Regions from separate parts of the Variovorax sp. P4_D9 genome, predicted to be linked through region 2. Evidence: predicted binding sites of a transcription regulator. Region 2 holds the regulator's gene; the other holds the start of a gene.
What was found. The regulator FliA, encoded in region 2, starts transcription of late flagellar genes. The targets are predictions, from matches to a motif close to CTAAAGTTTNNNNNNNNNNNGCCGNTA.
Positions count from the first base shown of each region.

Region 1: the regulator FliA is predicted to act here: its motif matches at 3,565-3,591, upstream of AC1DY5_RS32515 (FliC/FljB family flagellin).

Region 1 is NZ_JBFUIU010000398.1:79-7,273, reverse strand. Features, by position in the region: gene AC1DY5_RS32530 (flagellar protein FliT) at 1-137, opposite strand, end outside; gene fliS (flagellar export chaperone FliS) at 167-589, opposite strand; gene fliD (flagellar filament capping protein FliD) at 610-2,067, opposite strand; gene AC1DY5_RS32515 (FliC/FljB family flagellin) at 2,232-3,470, opposite strand; gene fliE (flagellar hook-basal body complex protein FliE) at 3,637-3,954, opposite strand; gene fliF (flagellar basal-body MS-ring/collar protein FliF) at 4,234-5,961, shown strand; gene fliG (flagellar motor switch protein FliG) at 5,951-6,949, shown strand; partial or broken gene AC1DY5_RS32495 (hypothetical protein) at 6,936-7,195, shown strand, end outside.
Region 2 is NZ_JBFUIU010000088.1:1,224-7,859, reverse strand. Features, by position in the region: gene flhF (flagellar biosynthesis protein FlhF) at 1-1,538, shown strand, start outside; gene AC1DY5_RS12510 (MinD/ParA family ATP-binding protein) at 1,549-2,430, shown strand; gene AC1DY5_RS12505 (RNA polymerase sigma factor FliA) at 2,472-3,206, shown strand; gene AC1DY5_RS12500 (DUF6429 family protein) at 3,614-3,859, shown strand; gene AC1DY5_RS12495 (extracellular catalytic domain type 1 short-chain-length polyhydroxyalkanoate depolymerase) at 4,243-5,250, shown strand; gene AC1DY5_RS12490 (M20 aminoacylase family protein) at 5,264-6,439, opposite strand; gene AC1DY5_RS12485 (tripartite tricarboxylate transporter substrate binding protein) at 6,447-6,636, opposite strand, start outside.

The sequences.
Region 1 (7,195 bases), on a different contig from region 2:
CGGTCGACGATCGCCGCGCATTGCTCCTCGAGCGCGGGAAGGCGGCCCCACTCCTTGGAGCGGGCCAGCTCCGCCATGAGCGCAACGCCCGAGGCCAGCTGCCCGTAGCAATGCACGACTTCACTCCTGGTCGCCATGTTGTCCCCTGTGTTGTTCGCCGGGCGCGTCATGCGCGCGCCGGGCCGGCGTCGATCTCGCGCCAGGCCGATGCAATGTCTTCGAGAAGGCCATCGGCTTCGTCGAGCGCCCGCGTATCGTTGCGCAGGTTGGCATAGAGAAGCCTTTGGATGATGTAGCCGTAGAGCGCCGACAGGTTGGCCACCAGGGCCTCGCCTTCGGGGCCCGCGGCCTTGGCGTCGAGTGCGGCCTTGAGGCCGTTGTCGACGATGTCGATCGCCTTGGAGATGGCGTTTCCCTTGGGCCCGATGTCGCCGTTCGACATGTGGTGGCGGGCCATGCCGATGGTCGACTTGGCGCCATCGAACAGCATGCAGATGAGCTGGTGCGGCGAGGCGCTCATGGCGCTGGTCTCCACGCCGACACGTGCGTACGCGAGGGCGCCAGTCCTGAAAGTGTGCGGGGAGTACATGCGCGGTTCCGATCCTGGTCTTACTTGCTGCTGCTGCTCGTCGCGTTGATGTCATTGAACTGCTGCGTGAGATAGCTCATGGTGCTGTTCATGCTGCTGATCAGCACGTCCAGTTGCTGGAACTGCGTGCGATAGCGCGCCACCGTGTCGCTCACGCGTGACGACATCGCCGTGTAGTCCGCATCCAGCTGCTTGAGAGTCGTATTGACGCCGGCCGTCGCCACCTGCAGAACACCGCCAGTCGAGGTCATGCCGCTCACGAGCGTGCTGAGCTGGTTGCCATAGCCGGCCGTGCTGTCGGTCGCGTTGGCGAACAACCTCGAGACACCGTCCAGCTTCGTCGAGAGCGCAGTGTTCAGCTTGGTCGAATCGATGGCCAGCGTGCCGTCCTTCTGGAAGGACACGCCGATCTCGGAAAGCACCTTCATGTCGTTCGGTCCACCGGCCTGCGGCGTGGTCAGCGCCTGGCGGATCTTGGTCTGCAGGTTGCGCAATGTGGAGTCGCCCAGCAGCGCAGCGCCGGTCTTGGTGGTCGCGTTGTAGGCCGTGAGATTCGCCGCCGTCGCCTGCAGGTTGTTGTAGGCCTGCACGAAGCTGCCGATCGCCGCGGCCACCGATGCGGTGTCCGTCGACAGGTTGACGCTGGTGGTCCCGATCGCCGCCACGCTCAACGTGGTGCCCTGAATCGCTTCCTTGACGGTGTTGCTGGCACTCGACACGGCGATGCCATTGACGGTCAGCTTGGCGTCCTGGCCACTCAGCGTCTGCGTCAGGTTCTGCGTCCCCGCAGGATCGTTGGCCAGCAGGGTCTGCAGCGCCGCATCGCCGGTGACGGAAATCTTCATGCTGGACGCGGCACCGGTCTGCGTCGAAGACAGCACCAGGCGCTGCGGCGATCCGCTGCCGTCATTGACGATGCTGGCCGTCACACCGGCCTTTGCCGCATTGATCGCATCGCGGATGCCCTCGAGCGAGTTGTTGCTGGCGTCGATGGTGATGGGCGTCGCGGTGCGCGTCCCATCCGGGGTGAAGCTGGAGCCGGTGTATTTGCCGATCGTCGCATCGAGCGTGCCGCCGGCGATGGTTCCGAAATCGATCGTGACCGTTCCGACGCCGATGGCCGTCTTCGCGCTTGCCTGCCCCACCGTGACCAAGGCCTGCGCCTGCGCCAGTTGCGTCACGTTAATCGCGTAGCTGCCGGCAACGGCGGTGCCGTCCGCGGTGGCGGTCAGCATGCTGGTGTTGCTGGAGCCGGCCTTCACGCCCTGGAACAGCGCCGGCGAAGCGAGTGCCGTGGCAGCCGACTTGAGTCCGCCCAGCACATTCGAGATCTGCCCGTAGGCGGTCAGCTTGGTGGTGTAGCTGGTCTGCTTCGATTGCAGATCGACGAGCGGCTGGCTCTCGGCGGTCTGAAGTTGCGTGAGCAAGGTGCTGAGGTCGAGGTTCGATCCGACGCCGAGGCTGCTGATGGTCATGATGTGATGTTTTCCTGCCTACTTCTGAAGCCTCGCGGCTCATGCACATGAATTCGCTGTCCTCCGCGGCCTGGAGTTGCCAGGCTGCAGAGGACAGCGCAGGCGCCGGAGCGCCTGCACCGGCCGACGCCCTCCCACGCGGAGAGGCGTCGGCGCCTTGGCCCGGATTACTGCAGGAGCTTGAGCACGCCTTGCGTGGTCTGGTTGGCCTGCGCCAGCACCGAGGTGCCAGCTTGCTGCAGGATCTGGGCGCGGGTCATGTTCGACACTTCCGTCGCGTAGTCGGCGTCCTGGATGCGCGAGCGCGAAGACGACAGGTTGGTGATCGAGGTACCGAGGTTCGAGATCACCGAGTCGAAACGGTTCTGCACTGCACCCAGCGAGCTGCGCAGGTCGTCGACCTTCTTCAGCGCTGCGTCGATGGCGGCCAGCGGGCTGGCGGTCGAGCCGGTTTGCAGGCTGTTGGCGGTGATCTTCGACGTGTCGACGGTGAATGCGGCAGTGCCCGCGGTGGTCGTCGTGTCGGCCGATGCCGGGTCGAGCGCGACGTAGCGGTACATCGTGGTACCGCTGGCAGCACCGGTGAAGCCTTGGTTCACCAGGGAAGACGCCTCGCCAGCCGATGCGGGCGTGATCGCGACTTCGGCGAACATGTTGCCGTTCTTGTCGGTCACGGCATTGCCCGTGAGCGTGGCGCCACCCGCGGCCAGTCCGAGGGCCGTCGACAGGGTGTCGGTGGTCTTTTCGGCCACGGTCGTGAGCGTGACGGCCGTGGTGCTGCCATAAGCGGCTTGCAGCTGGGCGGCGCTGGGCTTGTCAGCGGTGGAGGCTGCGGTCACGCCGTCGAAAGCGGTCGTTGCCGTCGCGACCGGGCCGGCCACGTTGAAGCCTTGCATGCCGAGCGTCGTGGAGCTGATTTCCTGCAGGTTGATCTTGATGGTTTCGCCATCGTTGGCACCCACCTGCACCGTCAGGGGCTTGGCCGAAGCGGAGAGCACCTTCACGCCATTGAAGTCGGTCTGCGCCGACGTGCGGTCGATTTCCGCCAGGCGCTGGGTGATTTCGTCCTGGATCGACTTCAGGTCGGAGGGCGAGTTCGAACCGTTGGCGGCTTGCACGGTCAGTTCGCGAACGCGCTGCAGGTTGTTGTTGACTTCGGTCAACGCGCCTTCGGTCGTTTGCGCCAGCGAGATGCCGTCGTTGGCGTTGCGCTGTGCCTGCGTCAGGCCGTTGATGTTGGCCGTGAAGCGGTTGGCGATGGCCTGGCCGGCAGCATCGTCCTTGGCGCTGTTGATGCGCAGGCCGGAAGACAGGCGCTGAATCGCGGTGTTCAGCGAAGCCTGCGACTTGCTCAGGTTGTTCTGCGTGAGCAGAGAGAGGCTGTTGGTATTGATGACTGACGCCATTTTCGACTCCTGTTGACAAAGGTTGTGGACTCCGGCCAAGGCCGTAACGCTGGACCCGCTCCCACCGTGAGACTCAAGCCATCGTTGGATCAGTTATCGGCACGCCCTCGGAAACCTTTAGGGCCCGGCCCAAATATTCGCCGGCCCCGTCCACGACCCTTCGGAGTCAAGCCGGCAGGCTCATCACTTCCTGGTAGGCGCTTACGAGTCGGTTGCGCACCTGGAGCCCGGTCTGGAAGGCCACGTTGGCCTTCTGCAAGTCGACCATGACGTCGTTCAGCGCGATGCCCGGCTTGCCGAGCTCGAAGGACTCGGCCTGGCCGTAGGCCTTGGTCTGCGCGCCGCTGATGTTGTCGAGCGAGCGCTTGAGCTCGGCGGCGAAGCCACCGCTCTCGGTGGGCGCGGCGGCAGCGGGCGAGAAGCCGGCCTGCACGGCGGTGGCCCGCATCTGTTGCAGGACGGATTCGATGGCAGCAATCGACATGGCTTTCCTTGTTTACTTTGGTGTTGCTTTAGAAGCGCCCAGGCGCTCCGTCGTCCTTTCAGCGTAGCAAGGGAAGACCCCGATACAAGCCGCCAACAGACGGCTAAAGCCCCCGTTGTTCGGTCCATCGAATTTGTTACGGCTCCTCACAATCAACCGCGAAACGACAAGCCCGCTGACGACTTCAGCGGCCTACGGCATGACCTCTGAACAACAACCTCACTTCCTCCGCATGACGACGCACCTTCCCGGCGCACCGGCCAGCGAGGGAACCCGCGCATGAGTTCGACGGCACCCGCGATCGACGCGCCCGCGGCGTCTTCGCTCCCCGCGCTGCTCGAGCGCCTGCGGGCCCAGCCGAAGCTGCCGATCGTCATCGGCGCCGCAGTGCTGGTGACCGCCGTGGCCGCGTTCACGCTGATGAACCGCGGCCCCGACTACAAGGTGCTATACACCAACGTCTCGGACCGCGACGGCGGCGCGATCATCGCGTCGCTGCAGCAGATGAACGTGCCATACAGGTTCGCCGAAGGCGGCGGCGCGATCCTGATCGCCGGCGACAAGGTGCCCGAGGTGCGGCTCAAGCTCGCCGCCCAGGGCCTGCCGAAGGCCGGCGGCGTCGGCTTCGAACTGATGGACAACCAGAAGTTCGGCACCAGCCAGTTCGCAGAGCAGGTCAACTACCAGCGCGCGCTCGAAGGCGAGCTGGCGCGCTCGATCGAATCGGTCGGCACGATCGAATCGGCGCGGGTGCACCTCGCGCTGCCGAAGCCCTCGCTGTTCGTGCGCGAGCAGAAGAAGCCCTCGGCCTCGGTGGTGCTGACCCTGCAGCGCGGCCGCAGCATCGACGAGGGCCAGGTCAGCGCGATCGTCCACATGATCTCCAGCAGCGTGCCGGAGCTCGACCCGAAGGCGGTCACGGTGGTCGACCAGCGCGGCAACCTGCTGTCGGCGGCCAACAGCGGCGCCCGCAGCCTGGACGTGAGCCAGCTCAAGTACGTGCAGGAAATCGAGAAGGGCTACATCCGCCGCATCGAGACGATCCTGCAGCCGATCGTCGGTGCCAACAATGTTCGCGCCCAGGTCGCGGCCGACATCGACTTCTCGGTGATGGAAAACACCGACGAGAAGTACAAGCCCAACCAGGAGCCCGGCAAGGCCGCCATGCGCAGCCAGCAGTCGAGCGAATCGCTGCAGCAGGGCGGCACGCCGCCCGGTGGCGTGCCCGGCGCCCTGTCGAACCAGCCGCCCGGCACTCCGAGCGCGCCGATCACGACTGCGCCGCGGCCCGGCACGCCCGGTGCCCCGACCGCCAACGGTGCCGCGAACACCGCCGCAGTGGCGACCAGCTCGCATTCGACCGGGCCCAGCAACTCGCGCAAGGACGTCACGACCAACTACGAGCTCGATCGCTCGATCCGCCACGTGCAGCAGGGCGCCGGCGGCATCAAGCGGCTGTCGGTGGCGGTGGTGGTCAACTACATGGACGCGAGCGACGGCAGCGGCAAGAGCAGGCTGCGGGCGCTGACGCCGGTCGAGATCGAGCAGATCCGCAACCTGGCCCGCGAGGCGATGGGCTTCAGCCAGGAGCGCGGCGATTCGCTCAACGTGGTGAACAGCGCCTTCGCCGACGACAACAAGGAGCCGACCGCCGCCGCAGTCCCGTTCTGGCGCGATCGCGACAACCTCGAACTCGGCAAGAGCCTGGGCCAGTATCTGCTGCTCGGCTTCCTGGCGCTGTTCGCCTGGTTCGCGGTGCTGCGGCCCCTGCTGCGCAAGCACCTGGCGCCGCCGCCGGCCCCGGCACCGACCGTGTCCGAGCCCGTCGCCGCCGGCGACGCGCCGAAGCAACCGGAAGAACCGGCGATCTCTGCCGAGGAAGCCCTGCGCCAGCGCGAGGCCCTGCGCCAGAAGGTCGACCTCGACTACGCCCATCAACTCGCCGACCAGGATCCCAAGCTGGTCGCCACGCTGATCCAGCATTGGATGAACACCCATGATCAGTGAAAACGGAACCCGCAAGAGCGCCATCCTGTTGATGGCCCTCGGTGAAGACCGCGCCGCCGCGGCGCTGGCGCACCTCGCCACCAGCGAGGTCCAGACCCTGGGCCTCGCGATGGCGAAGCTCTCCTCGGTCTCGAAGGACGAGCTCAACGCGGTGCTGTCCGAGTTCCGCCACGAGACCGAGCAGCTCTCGGCGCTGCACCTGGGCTCGAGCAGCTACATCCGCGCGGTGCTCAAGAAGGCGCTCGGCGACGACCGCGCCAGCAACCTGCTCGAGGACATCCTGCAGAACGACGAGCCGCACAGCGGCATCGAGCGCCTGAACCAGCTCGAGGCCAGCGAAGTGGCCGAGCTCATCCGCGACGAGCATCCGCAGATCCTGGCGACCGTGCTGATCCACCTCGATCGCATGAAGGCCTCGGAGGTGCTCGAGAAGCTGCCGACCCGGCTGCGCCACGACGTCATCATGCGCGTGGCCACCTTCGGCGGCGTGCAGCCCTCGGCGCTCATGGAACTCACCGATGTGCTGACCGAGATGCTCTCGGGCCAGGGCCTGAAGCGCAGCCGCCTGGGCGGCGTGCGCACCGCGGCCGAGATCGTCAACCTGATGAACAGCGCGCAGGAAGAGGAAGCCATCGCCCACGTGCGCGAACACGACGAGGGGCTGGCGCAGCGGATCATCGACGAGATGTTCGTGTTCGAGAACCTGCTGAGCCTGGAGGACCGCAGCATCCAGCGCCTGCTCAAGGACATCGAGTCCGACTCGCTCATCACCGCGCTCAAGGGCGCGCCGCAGGAGCTGCGCGACAAGTTCCTCGCCAACATGTCGCAGCGCGCCGCCGAGACGCTGCGCGAGGACATCGAGCTGCGCGGTCCGGTGCGCGTGTCGCAGGTGGAGGCCGAACAGAAGGCGATCCTGCAGGTCGCACGCCGCCTTGCCGAAGCCGGCGAGATCGTGATTGCTGCGCCAGGCACCGATGACTACGTCTAGGTACCCCGCGCCTTCGCCCTTCGGCGCCCGGGCGCGCGCGGCCGCTGCCTATGCGCCACCGCCACGCGCCGCCGCCGCCGCGAAGCCCGACAAGCCGGTGCTGTCCGCCTGGCAGCGCTGGGAGATGGACACGCTGGTCGAGCCGGCGCGGCGCGCCCCGGCCCCCGGCGGCCACGGGACCTCCCTCCCGCCGGTCGAAGCCCCGCCCTCCGTGGCGCTGCTGCATGCCGCCGAGCTCGTGAGCCT
Region 2 (6,636 bases):
AGCGGCTGCTGCTGCTCAATGCGACCAGCCATGGCGACACGCTCAACGAGGTGGTGCACGCCTATCGCCACAGCGGCGGCGGCAATGACCTGGCGGGCTGCATCTTCACCAAGGTCGACGAGGCCACACACCCGGGCGCGCTGATCGACACGGTGATTCGCCATCGGCTGCCGGTGCACTACATCTCGAGCGGCCAGAAGGTGCCCGAGAACCTGATGCTGGCCGATCGTTCGCAATTGGTCGGGAGCGTGTTCCAGCCGCGCCGCCACAACGCGCTGTTCGTGCCGGCCGAGGTCGACATGCAGGACGAGCCCGCCGGTGCTGCGCCGTCGGCCCAGGTCGTTCAGGCGCGGGCCGAGACCGACCGCCTGCGGCTGCAATACCAGAATCTGATCCGGGCCATGGCGCACGATGCCCAGGAGCTTGCGACCGCCGCCGGCGCACTGGCCGGGGCGCAGATCGGATTCGAGGCTGCGCGCCGCCTATGGCGCAACGCGGGCGACGAGGCCATCGGCCAGAAGTCGGTGCTGGAGGACCTCTTGGTGCAGGCGCGCAGCGAGATTGCCGCCGGCTGCGATGCCCATGCGCTGGCCCTTTCGGGACAGGTCGGCCTGCGCTCGAACGAGGGCGGCGACGCCTACGAATGCCAGGGCAGCCTGCTGCTGTCCGACCGCAACGGCCTGCCGCTGGCGGCGCCCAACCAGTGGCTGTCGACGGCGGCCGTCGGTGCGGGCATGGAGGCCCGGCGCCGGCAGGGCCTGCGCCAGGTCCAGTGGCTGCGGCAGCAGTCGCTCGGCCGCACGCTGGTGCATGTGCTGCTCCGGCTGCCTGGCATCGAGTCGATGGTGGAATGGCAGGCCCAGGGCCAGCGCTGGCTGGCGCGGGCACCGGGCTCGACCGCGGTGGTCGATCCCGTGACCGAGGCACCGGGCAAGCTGGCGCGGCTCGGCCTCGCATTCGGCGAGGCGCGTGCGGTGATGTTCCGCGGCAAGCCCGCGCTGCAGTGCGAGGCGCAGGCCGAGGTGCTGCTGAGGCTCAGCCCCTCGGCCGTCATCGACCCGCGTGCGCTGCCCCGGCTGCGCTGCGTGGTCACGCGCGTGCTCGATGCGCGGGGCCAGAATATCCTGGCCCAGAGCTACCTGCTGTCGAACCTGGGCCACGCGGTGAGCGCGCTGCAACTCGCGCAATGGCAGGGCTGGGCGGCCGAGGCCGACCCCTGCTTCCGCCTGCTGCGCCAGGGCGTGCAGCTGATCGGCGGCATGGGTGAGCTCGGCGACCCCGACATGATGAAGCGGCTGCTGATCGCCGGCCAGGTGAGCACCACCGTCTGGCGCTTGCTGCAGGCGAAGGGCGAGTGGGCCGATCGAACGCGAATGCTGCTGAACCAGCTCGCCGGGCGGCCGGTGCGATCCAGCGGGCCGCTGACCGGCAACGCACTGTTCGTCGGTGTCGACAAGCTCTTCATGCTGCTCGAGGCGCTCGGCACCGAGAGCACCGCGCCGGCCCGGCAGCCCAGGGTGCTGGAGCAACAAGGTTGAGGAGCGACGCATGAGCAAGCTGGTTGCGGATCAGGCGGATGGATTGCGGCGCCTGCTGGCGCACACGCCCACGCGCGTCGTTGCCGTCGCCGGCATGGAACCCTGCGGTGGCGCCTCGGAGGCCACCATGAACCTGGGTGCGGCCCTGGTCCATCAGGGCAAGGACGTGCTGGTGCTCGATGAACACGGCGGCACGGCGGCGGCGATCTGCGCCGCCTGGGCCATCGACCCGCTCGGCGACCTGGCCGATGTCGCCGATCGGCGCTTGACCCGCGAAGGCGCGATCGCCCGCGCCGACTGCGGTGTCGGCGTGCTGCCGGCGCCGCTCGGCGATCGGCATGCCGAGATCGATCCGAGGCTGCTGTGCCCCGGCGGCGTGGTGCTGATCGACGCCCAGATCGACGCCGAGGGCCGGCTGTCGTCGCTGGCCCGGCTGGCGGACGAGCTGCTGCTGGTGCTGCGGCCGAACGCGGCCTCGATCACCGCGGCCTACGCGGGCATCAAGCGGCTGCACTACGCGCATGGACTGAAGCAGCTGCGCTTCCTGGTCGAGGGCGTGGCCGGCGTCGAGGAGGCGCAACGGATCACCCACAACCTCGCCAGCACCGGCGGGCGTTATCTCGCGGTGTCGCTCGAGGCGGCCGGCTGGGTGCGCGCCGATGCGCATCTGGCGGACGCGCGGCGGCTGAGGCAGACCGTGGTGGAGGCCTTCCCGGCCAGCTCGGCGGCGGTGGACTTCCGCCGTGTCGCGGTCGACATGGGCGGCTGGCCCTGGCGCACCGCCGTCGCTCGCGGGCACGTCCCGCGATCCACTGCCATGCCGCCGGGAGGGCCGCGCATCGGCCTGCCGCCCCTTCGGGCGACGCCGATGCCGAACACGGCCATCGCCTGAGCGAACGAATCGAACAACCGTCAAGCAACAAAGGACCGCACGTGTACACCGCACAGGGCACCATTGAGAAGTCTCACTTGCTGGAGCAGCACCAGCCGCTGGTGCGGCGCATCGCGCTGCAGATGATCGCCAAGCTGCCGGCGAGCGTCGAGCTCGACGACCTGATCCASGCCGGCATGCTGGGCCTGCTCGATGCATCGGGCCGCTACCAGGACAACAAGGGCGCGCAGTTCGAGACCTTCGTCAGCCAACGCATCCGCGGCGCCATGCTCGACGAGCTGCGTGCCAGCGACTGGGGCTCGCGCGGCCTGCGCCAGTCGGCGCGCGCGGTCGAGAAGGCGATCCATGTGCTCGAGCACCGGTTCGGCCGATCTCCGACAGAAGGGGAGATCGCGAAGGAACTGAAGATGGACCTGGAGGCCTACCAGTCGCTGCTGCAGGAGATCCAGGGCTGCCAGCTGGTCTATGTCGAGGACTTCGCGAAGGGCGAGTCGGAAAATCCGTTCCTCGACATGCACGCGCAGCAGGCCCGCAAGGGCCAGGGTGCCGGCGACGATCCGCTCGAACAGCTGCTCGAGAGCGGCTTCCGCTACCAGTTGATCGACGCGATCTCGGCCTTGCCCGAGCGCGACCAGCTGCTGCTGAACCTGTACTACGAGGAAGAGCTCAACTTGCGCGAGATCGGCGCGATTCTGGAAGTCAGCCAGAGCCGGGTCTGCCAGTTGCACAGCCAGGCGATCAGCCGGTTGCGGGCGCGACTGAAGGATCTTCTTTAGGGCGTCCTCATCGACGGAACGGGCGCGGAAAACGTTGAAGCTCTGTCGCGCGGGCCGTGCGTGAGGGGCGCGTGCCGAGGGCATCGGGTGGCCCCCTCCGCGAATGTCCCCCGGCTTCGCCGCCTCCATTATTTCGCTGCGGGGGCCACCCGATGCCCTCGGCACGGGTAAGGCCGTGTAGTGATCGTTGATCAACGACCGCTTTGACGGACCACGTCGATGATGTGAGCCCGCCCCAGCAGTGCGCGGAGTTGAGCCCGTAGGAATCCCCACCCGGGGCGGACCCCCTGGCGGAAACACCGCCGGTTGATCAAAGTACCATCGTGAGGTCGAACTGTCGCCGTGCGCAGCGGCCGCAGGCCGTCTGAGCCCGTCCAGAGGGTCCACCGTCGCCAAGGGGAAACGCCATGAAATATGACATGGTCAAGGTCGAAGAGGCAGTCTTAGCGTTGCTCGGCGTCTTCGAGTTCGAGAACGGACGTGTGTGGAAGCGCTATGACTTCGCAACCATGGATGGTCTTCATGAAAAGGGCTTCATCACGGAACCTCACGGCCGGCAAGAGTCGGTTTACCTGACGGACGAGGGGCTGCGCCGCGCCAAGGAGCTCGCGGCCGTGTATTTCGGGACCGACAGGGCGGCGCCGGAGCGCTGATAGCTACGGCGGATTCCGGCGATGCAGTTCGGCTCGCCAAATTGCCGGCTTGGGCGCGGCGTCTACGATGCTCAACAGCGCGAACGGCTACGACCTGGGCTTGCGCCATCTCTTCTGAGCCGGTTGCACTCTTCATGCGATGACGATGCTGGTTTTCCCCAGGGGGTCGGGCTTCGATTCGAAGACGCGAGTCGAGCTTGATGGTGCCGGCGACTTGCCGCTGGCCCGCGCGGTGCTTGCACGCGACCCGAGCGGCGTAGGAAAGCAACCACGCGACAACGGGCTCGACGCTTAGGTGGCCGATGAACTCGCGCCTCAAGCTTCACATTGCGGCCATTGGTCGCATACCGTGTTCATTCGCCAGCGACCCCTGAAAGAAAGAAATGGCCAAACGACGACAGACCTCTGCCTGGGCCAAATTGTTTGGGCGCAGCATCGCCTCCTTCACTCGCATTGCATTGCGCGCCAACACGCGCTCCGCCACTCGGGTTCTCAAGCCGACGCTCGAAAAGCGGCGGCCGCCACCCGGCGACGGTCAATGGCTCGCGGGTACGGCCTTTGGGCCCACGGGCATGCGAAAGTACCGGCTGTATCGACCGCCGGGCGTTCGATTCGGCGAAAAGCTTCCCTTGATGGTGATGCTTCATGGCTGCGGGCAGGACGCCAAGACCTTCGCCACCAGCACCCGAATGAACGCGGTCGCCGCCCGCGAGCGCTTCATGGTGCTCTATCCGGAACAGGACCGCCTCTCCAATCCGCAGGGCTGCTGGAACTGGTTCGACACGTCTTCCGGCCGTGCCTACGGCGAGGCGGCCTTGATCATGAATGCCATCGACCAGGTGAGCGTGATGTACGCCGCGGACCGCGCGCGCGTGGCCGTTGCGGGACTGTCCGCCGGCGCAAGCATGGCGGCGCTGCTGGTGACGCGGCATCCCGAGCGCTTCAAGGCGGTGGTCATGCATTCCGGCATTCCTCCTGGTACGGCGCACTCCACCCTGTCGGCGCTGGGTGCCATGCATGGTCACCGGGCGACCAAGCCGCTGCCGACGGCGCCGGTGGCGGCGGGCGCGTCATGGCCCCCTTTGATGGTGATACACGGGGGCGGCGACAAGACGGTGGCACCGAGCAATGGGGTTGCCGCGGTCCAGGCATGGGCCGACGCTTCAGGGGCGGTATCGAGCAAACCCCGCCTTGTCCAGAGAGGCAAGAGGTATGCGACGAACGTGACCGATTTCAAGCGCAAGGGAAGCACGGTGGCAACCCTCGTGGACGTGAGCGGCTTGGGCCACGCGTGGAGCGGCGGAGCCGCCAGGCATTTGTTCAGCGATGGGCTCGGTCCGGATGCATCCCGGATGGTCTGGGCCTTTGCGGCCAAGCAGTTCCGCGCTTGAGGAGCGCTTTTCTTCAGGCCACCAGGAAGCGCTCCGTCAGCAGCGCCCAGTAGGCCGAGCCGATCGCCACGTTGTCGTCGTTGAAGTCGTAGCCCGGGTTGTGCACCATGCAGGCGCCGGCACTGTCGCCGTCGCCGTTGCCGATGAACAGGTAGCAGCCCGGCAGCTTCTCGAGCATGAAGGCGAAGTCCTCGCTGCCGGGCACGGCCGGCCCCTGCAGCGTGACCTGGTCGGCACCGACCAGTTCGAGCGCCACCTCGCGTGCGAAGGCGGTCTCCTCCGGCGTGTTGACCAGCACCGCATAACCCGGCCGCCAGTCGATCCGCGCCGTGACGCCGAAGCTCTCGGCCTGGGCGGCGATCAGCGCCTTGACGCGCCGCTCGAGCGTGGTGCGCACCTCGCGGTCGAGCGCGCGGATGCTGATCTCCAGCGTCGCCTGCTGCGGGATCACGTTGTTGGCCTTGCCGGCGTGGATCGCGCCGACCGTGACCACGGCCGCCTGCAGCGGGTCGACGTTGCGCGACACCACGGTCTGCAGCGCCATCACGATGCTGGCCGCGGCGACGACCGGGTCGGCCGCACGGTGCGGCATCGCGCCGTGGCCGCCGACACCGTTGAGCGTGACCGTCGCGTAGTCGGAAGAGGCCATCGCCGGGCCTTCGCGCAGCACCAGGCGGCCTTGCGGAATGCCCGGCATGTTGTGCATCGCGAAGATCGCATCGCAGGGGTACTTGTCGAACAGGCCGTCGTTCATCATCCGGAGCGCGCCGCCGCCGCCTTCCTCGGCCGGCTGGAAGATCAGGTTCAGCGTGCCCGAGAAGCGGCCCCGCTCGGCCAGATGCCGGGCGGCGGCCAGCAGCATCGCGGTGTGGCCGTCGTGGCCGCACGCATGCATCACGCCGGCATTGCAGCTGGCGTAGCCGAGGCCGGTGGCCTCGTCGATCGGCAGCGCGTCCATGTCGGCGCGCAGGCCCAGCCGGCGGCGGCCGTTGCCGCGCACCAGCCGGCCCACGACGCCGGTGCCGCCGAGCCCGCGTTCGACCTCGTAGCCCCAGGCCTGCAGCTTCTCGGCCACCAGGGCCGCGGTGCGGTGCTCGTCGAAGGCAAGCTCGGGGTGGTGGTGGATGTCGCGCCGCAGGCCGATGAATTCTTCTGCCTGGCCGTGCAGTTGATCGAGGAGTGCGCTCATGAGCTTCCTATTGGGGTTGCAGGTTGATCGACTTGGCTATCGCACGGTAGCGCGCGGTCTCGTTCTCGTAGAACTTCGCCGCTTCGGCCAGCGACATCGGCGGCGATGCAAGCTGCGTCTGGGCCGCCAGCTGCGAGCGCACGCCGGGGTCCTTCAGGGTGGCGCCGATGGCCTTGTGCAGGCGCTGCACCACGTCC